3 regions of the Halomonas sp. R57-5 genome follow, and region 3 is predicted to be linked to each of the others. Evidence: predicted binding sites of a transcription regulator. Region 3 holds the regulator's gene; each other region holds the start of a gene.
What was found. The regulator PhoB, encoded in region 3, activates phosphate uptake and scavenging genes when phosphate is short. The targets are predictions, from matches to a motif close to TGTCATANNNNTGTCANA.
Positions count from the first base shown of each region.

Region 1: a site for PhoB is predicted at 1,130-1,147, ahead of HALO_RS08490 (DUF6482 family protein). Genes of this name have one in related genera too.
Region 2: a site for PhoB is predicted at 1,488-1,505, ahead of HALO_RS18925 (CYTH domain-containing protein). Genes of this name have one in related genera too.

Region 1 is NZ_LN813019.1:1,856,734-1,858,999, forward strand. It holds gene dnaB (replicative DNA helicase) at 1-639, shown strand, start outside; gene HALO_RS08485 (hypothetical protein) at 763-1,056, shown strand; gene HALO_RS08490 (DUF6482 family protein) at 1,258-1,560, shown strand; gene HALO_RS08495 (thiol-disulfide oxidoreductase DCC family protein) at 1,578-1,976, opposite strand; gene HALO_RS08500 (cryptochrome/photolyase family protein) at 1,999-2,266, opposite strand, start outside.
Region 2 is NZ_LN813019.1:4,162,605-4,164,870, forward strand. It holds gene HALO_RS18915 (inorganic phosphate transporter) at 1-697, opposite strand, end outside; gene HALO_RS18920 (TIGR00153 family protein) at 708-1,388, opposite strand; gene HALO_RS18925 (CYTH domain-containing protein) at 1,526-2,266, shown strand, end outside.
Region 3 is NZ_LN813019.1:40,015-42,280, forward strand. It holds gene ubiA (4-hydroxybenzoate octaprenyltransferase) at 1-562, shown strand, start outside; gene phoB (phosphate regulon transcriptional regulator PhoB) at 688-1,377, shown strand; gene phoR (phosphate regulon sensor histidine kinase PhoR) at 1,380-2,266, shown strand, end outside.

The DNA of each region.
Region 1 (2,266 bases), 1.8 Mb from region 3:
ATGCCCGCAGAATCGCTAATGCTGAGGATGCTGTCCTCGCTGGGCAGGATCGATCAAACCCGCGTGCGTACCGGTCAACTGGAAGATGAGGATTGGCCGCGTTTAACCTCCGCGGTTAATCTGCTCAAAGATAAGCAGCTGTTTATTGATGACACTGCCGCCTTATCGCCTAACGAGATGCGCTCACGGTTGCGGCGTGTGGTGCGTGAACACGGCAATATCGCGCTGGTCATGATCGATTATCTTCAGTTAATGCAGATTCCCGGCTTCAATGAAAACCGTACCGGTGAGATTTCTGAAATTTCACGCTCCTTGAAGGGCTTGGCAAAAGAGTTTAACTGCCCGGTGGTTGCGCTCTCACAGTTGAACCGCTCATTGGAGCAGCGCCCCAATAAACGTCCGGTTATGTCGGATTTGAGGGAGTCTGGAGCGATTGAGCAGGATGCGGACGTTATTGCCTTCGTTTATCGCGATGAAGTCTATAATCCAGATAACCCCGACAATCAGGGTATTGCCGAGTTAATTATCGGTAAGCAGCGTAATGGGCCTATCGGCACGGTACATATGGCGTTTATCGGCAAATATACCCGCTTTGAGGATTTGGCGCCGGATAGTTACGGCCAAGCCTTCGGCGACTAAGTTTTGATGACCGGTTCTTGATGACAGGTTTCTTTTATTACAGGCGAGTGATGAGTCACTTGAGGATGGGGAGCGAGTTCGTATAATGCCCCACCCACGATATGCAAAAAATGGGAGTAGCACATGGCAGGTGGATTTCGGCGCGGTAATCGGCAGCGTCTTCCTAAACTTGAGGGGCGCGGTGAGCTAGAGGCGCTAGAGCGCGAGGGCCCTTTCAAAGAGTGGTTGGGTATGCCAGACCTTTATCGCTACCATTTGGTCGTGGCAGGCGAGAAGTATAGCTACCAGACCGAAGACGGTGAGCTGCCCGTGACCGTGGGGGATAAGGTGGTGTTCCGTTACAAAGAGACCAAAGGCGGCAACTGGATTGACCGCAATTCGCTGGGTAAAGCCATCGACCCCTCTGAATATCAATGATGTCTTGACCTTCCGGTCAGGAACTCTCTTGCACTATTGGCCTCCTAGCTATTAATGTCTAGTGATTGCTTGTTGTCATTACATTGCAATGACGGGGCAACAGAAGTGTCATGGGGTGCAGTCATGCTGTGCCCTGATGACATATCTGAAGGCATACCGTCTGACATTCCTTATGACATCGCCAAATAATAGGAGGGAACCATGGAACTGAAGGATCTTAAGCAGTTTGTCGCCAGTCACGACAACTTTGAAATTCGCGTGATTACCCATTCGGGTAGCCGCTTTTATCAGGTTGAACTGGAAGACGTTGAAGGCGAGCGGCACATGCTGATGCAGCGTACCAAGCCGATGCTATTTCGCTCGCTGGACGATGCCTATATGGAGCTTAAGCGTGCTGGGATTCACCGTGCTTACTTAGTGCAGCATGTGCCCCACGACGAAGTGATTGGCCGCGATGCGCATTATAGCGAGCCGCTGACATCGCGCATGCCGCTTGTTTTCTAAGGCGCTATTCTCACCCATTAACGTTTAGCCTGACGCTTTTCCCACCACCGCCCAAGCCGAATTCGACGACGGGCAAAAAACCGGTAACCGGCGTTCATTGCGCCGTATAGAGCCGGTAAGCACGAAAGCCTCACCAGCCGCCGATAGCCCAACACTGCATAGAGGGCACGGCTGGCATCCATACCGATAAACCACTCTCCTTGGCTGTCGCGCAGGTGCAACTGGCCCATCATGGCGTTAAATTCTTTTCCATACTCATGGGCGTTAAAGTCCTGAGCCTGAATATCGACCAGCGCGATGTGTTCCCGATGGCGATGCTTTTCCAGCCACGCAACTTCCTGCTGGCAAAAGGGGCAGTGGCCGTCGTGAAATAGCGTGACCGGCGGTAACGCGTTTAACGGTGCGAAGCGGCTCATGGTGACTCCTGGTTGGTATTGTTCATATGGGTATCGATCGTATGCCATCGGTTTTGGTAGTGGCATAGCCGGCGGTGTGACAGGCTTGCCCATAGCCAGGTGACACTTCCAGTTGAGCCAAGAAGCTTTCAGCCTGTTGGCGCATTGCTTCACGCTTGTCATCGGACATTCTGCTGAGCGAGCCGTAAATTAGCTTCATGCGCGGGTTCTGGTTCAATTGCTCGGCATTAGTTTCCAGGAAGTGCCAGTAAAGGCTGTTGAAAGGGCAGGCCTTTGGCCCTGTAACCTGC
Region 2 (2,266 bases), 910 kb from region 3:
AGCCGATGCCCATAATCACCAGGCCCAGGAGGATCGACAGTAGCAGGCTCTGATTAAAGGTCAGATCCAGCCCCACGTGGGATAACCCTTTGGTCAGCGTGACCATCGCAACGATGAAACCTACCAGAAACACATAGCCAGGTACGTAGCGTTTGGCAGCTGTGAACGGGTTGGCGTCCTCGAATATCAAGTGGTGTACCGATTTAAACAGCACGAAACCGATGGTGCCTGCCAACAAGGGGGAGACCACCCAACTAGCGGCAATCGTGCCTACCGCGCCCCAGTCCACCGTGGCAGGGCCTAGCCCTGCGACCGCAAAGCCTACGATCGCGCCGACAATCGAGTGCGTCGTGGAAACCGGCCAACCTTTCATGGAAGCCACCAACAGCCATGTTCCCGCTGCCAGCAGTGCTGCCAGCATGCCGTAAACCAGCAATTGCGGGTCGTCCTGTAGCAGTTCGGGGTCGATGATACCTTTACGGATCGTATTGGTAACTTCACCACCGGCTAGCCAAGCACCCAGAAATTCAAAAATGACAGCAATCAGGATGGCTTGCTTGATGGTGATCGCTTTCGACCCCACCGAGGTTCCCATGGCGTTGGCTACGTCGTTCGCACCAACGCCCCATGCCATAAAGAAGCCAAACAAACAGGCCAAAATAATGAAGATTTCACCGTACTGGGCAATAATCAGCATGAAAGTCCCCTTAGCGGGCAGTCAGGATCTGCAGACGGCTACCTACGCGCTCGGCGCGATCGGATAGTTCGCCAACCCATTCAATGATCTTGTACAGAAAGATCACATCCACCGGCGGTAGCTGGCTCTCAAGCGCAAACAGCTGACGGCGAATGGTGATCTGTTGATCATCGGCTTGGTGTTCGAGGGTGTGCAGCTCACGGATCATCTTCTGCATCACGTCTGAGACGTTTTTGCCAAAGCCGGACTCCAGCAGGTCTTTCAACTCTTCTAGCGCTTGGCGTGCCTGGGCCACGCAGGCAACGCTGGTTTGGATATAAGCACGCATTGGCTCGGCCAACTCATCCGGCACGCGCATTTTACGCCCCAGCATAATGCCGGTAATGTCACGTACCTTATTGGCGATTTTGTCCTGCACGCTGATCAGATCGAGCAGGTCAGAGCGCGACACCGGTAGAAACATGGTGTTGGGCAGGTTCAACCGCAGCTCTGTTTTCAGCGTATCGGCGTCGTGCTCTAAGCGGGTGACGTTTTCGCGCAGTTCTGCCGCTTTGTCCCAGTCATCAGCTAGGGTTGCTTCAAAAAACGGCAACAGCTGATCGGCGCACTCATTGGCCTTGACGATATGCGCCAATAACGGCTGGAATGGCGAGCGGCCGAACATCGAAGAAAAAGGGTTGGAGGTAACCATAATGCCTTTTAGCCTGTTTTCGGGGAGCCTGGAAATGGCGGCGCCAGTATAAAGAGTGCGCCCGTCGCCGTCATGAAAAGTTCACAAATGTAATCAAATATTCATCTAAATGTCACGATAACGAGGTGGCTAGCGTCATGAAAAGCCCAACCCCCATGGAAGTGGAACTTAAACTGGCCCTTGCCCCGACTGGGCCTGCGGCGCTTACTCAACACCCGTATCTCGCTTCACACGCCGCGCGTAAACAAACGCTGACCAATACCTACTTTGATACCCCCCAGGGCGATTTGGCCAAGGCACGTATTGCGCTACGCCTACGCCAGGTAGACGGCCAGGTGCTGCAAACGGTAAAAACCGCAGGCCAGGGCGGCGGCGGGCTCTCGCAACGCGAAGAGTGGGAGTGGCAGGMGGCTGGCCCGCAGCTGGACCTCACCTCGCTTGCCGCGCTGCCCCCTTTTCAAGGMGAGCTCAGCGGTGTACTTGATGCCCTCGCCCCCCAGCTCAGCACTGATTTCACACGGCGTAGCTGGCAGCTAAAAGAGGGCGCACAAGGTCAGCAGAGTCATATTGAATTGGTGTTGGATGAAGGTGAGATTATTTGCGGCGGCTACCGCACGCCAATTCGCGAGGCAGAGCTCGAATTAAAAGGCGGCGAGCCGGAAGCGTTGTGGGCGCTGGCGCTTAAGCTTGCCGAACAAGTACCGCTTCGGCCTTCGGATAGCAGCAAGGCGTCCCGTGGCAATGCCCTTAGCACCCAACACTGGCCGCTACCCGAAGCGCACTCTCCGGCGGAGTGGCTGCACCGCGCCACGCTGGCGCTGGACGCCTATCACGACAGCCAGCAGGCCAGCTTTCTTAGCGACGCCCAGCAGGCGTTG
Region 3 (2,266 bases):
GGCGTTTATTCTGGTACTACTAACCAACTGGTTTACGGTGCTGCTCTCGCTGGGCGGGGTGCTGCTGGCGATTATTTATCCGTTTATGAAGCGCTATACCCACTTTCCCCAGGTGGTGCTGGGCGCGGCTTTTTCCTGGGCAATTCCGATGGCTTTTGGCGCCGTGCTTGGCCACGTGCCGCTGGAAGCATGGCTGCTATTCTGCGCTAATGTGTGCTGGACAGTGGCCTATGATACCCAGTACGCCATGGTCGATCGCGACGACGATTTAAAAATTGGCATTAAATCGACGGCCGTGCTGTTTGGAAACGCGGATCGTTTGATTATCGGCCTGCTCCAGTTAGCCACTCTGGGGTTGTTGGCCTGGGTAGGCTGGCGGGTTGGTTTAGGTGGATTCTTCTGGTTAGGGCTTGCGGCCATGGCGGCGACTTTCCTGCATCAGCAGCGCTTAATTCGCTATCAGGAGCGGGATCCCTGCTTCCAGGCGTTTCTCAATAATCACTGGTCGGGGCTACTGATTTTTGCCGGTATCGCGCTAAGTTGGTGGCCTATCACTGGGTAATCTCGGCGGTTGMCATGTAACTGTCATCAAGTCATGGTGTTATCGTCATTGACATGTCATTMAACTGTTTTTCTTTGAATTCGCTTTCTTTGAACTAGTTTTTTCGAACACCGTGAGGCTCTGGTATGACCGCCAAGACCGTTCTGATTGTCGATGATGAAGCGTCGATTCGCGAGATGATCGCGGTAGCGCTGGAAATGGCTGACTATCGCGTGCTCGAAGCGGATAATGCCCAAGATGCTCATGCTATGGTGGTTGACCACCAACCCGATCTACTGCTGCTGGACTGGATGATGCCGGGCACTAGCGGAATTGAGCTGGCAAGGCGCTTAAAGCGTGAAGAAGCTACCGCCGAAATTCCTATTATTATGCTCACCGCTAAAGGCGAAGAGGATAATAAAATTCAAGGGCTTGAAGCCGGTGCCGATGACTATATCACCAAGCCCTTTTCACCCCGGGAATTGGTGGCTCGGTTAAAGGCGGTGCTGCGCCGTGCGACCCCGCGTGGGGTTGAAGACCCGATAGAGATTAACGGTCTGCTACTTGATCCGGTAAGCCACCGGGTCAGCGCCCACGGCAAAGCGCTGGAAATGGGGCCTACCGAGTACCGTTTGCTGCAGTTTTTTATGACCCATCAAGAGCGCGCTTACACGCGTAGCCAACTGCTTGACCAAGTGTGGGGCGGCAACGTCTACGTCGAAGAACGCACGGTCGATGTGCATATTCGCCGCTTGCGCAAAGCGCTGGGCGACGTGCATCAAAACCTGATTCAAACGGTTCGGGGTACCGGTTACCGTTTCTCTGCACGGGTGTAAATGTGCGTTTATGGAGTCGTGAGCTGTGGCGAATAGCGTGGCTGTCCACGCTGGGTACTTGCTTAGGTTGGCTATTGGGCTCGGCTGGGCTAGGGCTTTCGGCAGGGCTAGCGGTATGCCTGTTTTACCATTTACGTCAGTTGCGCGAGCTCTACCAGTGGCTCACCCTTCACCCACACGATGAGCCGCCTGCTGCTCGCGGAATGTGGGGCGAGMTATTTGACCGCTTATACCGCTATCAAAAAAGCCAGCGTATTACCCAAAGCCGTCTGCGCGCTACCTTAGCGCGTATTCAAGAGTCGTCTGAAGCGATGCGCGACAGCGTGGTCATGCTTGACCGTCACGGTGATCTGGAGTGGTGGAACAGCGCTGCCACCGCCATGCTAGGGCTACAAACCGCCCATGACCGTGGTCAGCACATTACCAATCTGCTGCGCGATCCAAGCTTTATCAGTTACTTTAATGCGCGTAACTACAGTGAGCCATTAACGCTAACCTCGCCGATTGATGAACGGCGAATTCTGCAGTATCAAATTACCCTGTACGGTGACGATGAACGCTTGGTGATGGCGCGCGATATCACCCGCTTGCATCGCCTTGAGCAGATGCGGCGCGACTTTGTTGCCAATGTCTCCCACGAGCTGCGCACTCCTTTGACCGTGCTCTCCGGCTATTTGGAAACCTACAGTGATATTGCCGATCAGTTGCCGCCGCGATTAGGTCGTAGTATCCAGCAAATGCAGGAACAGACCCAGCGGATGCAGAATTTGGTCAATGACTTATTGCTGCTTTCGCGTCTGGAGATTGATCAGGGCGGTAAAGATCATCACCCGCTGCCACTTGGGCCTTTACTACAAAGCGTTTGTGATGATGCGCTGGCCCTGTCGCA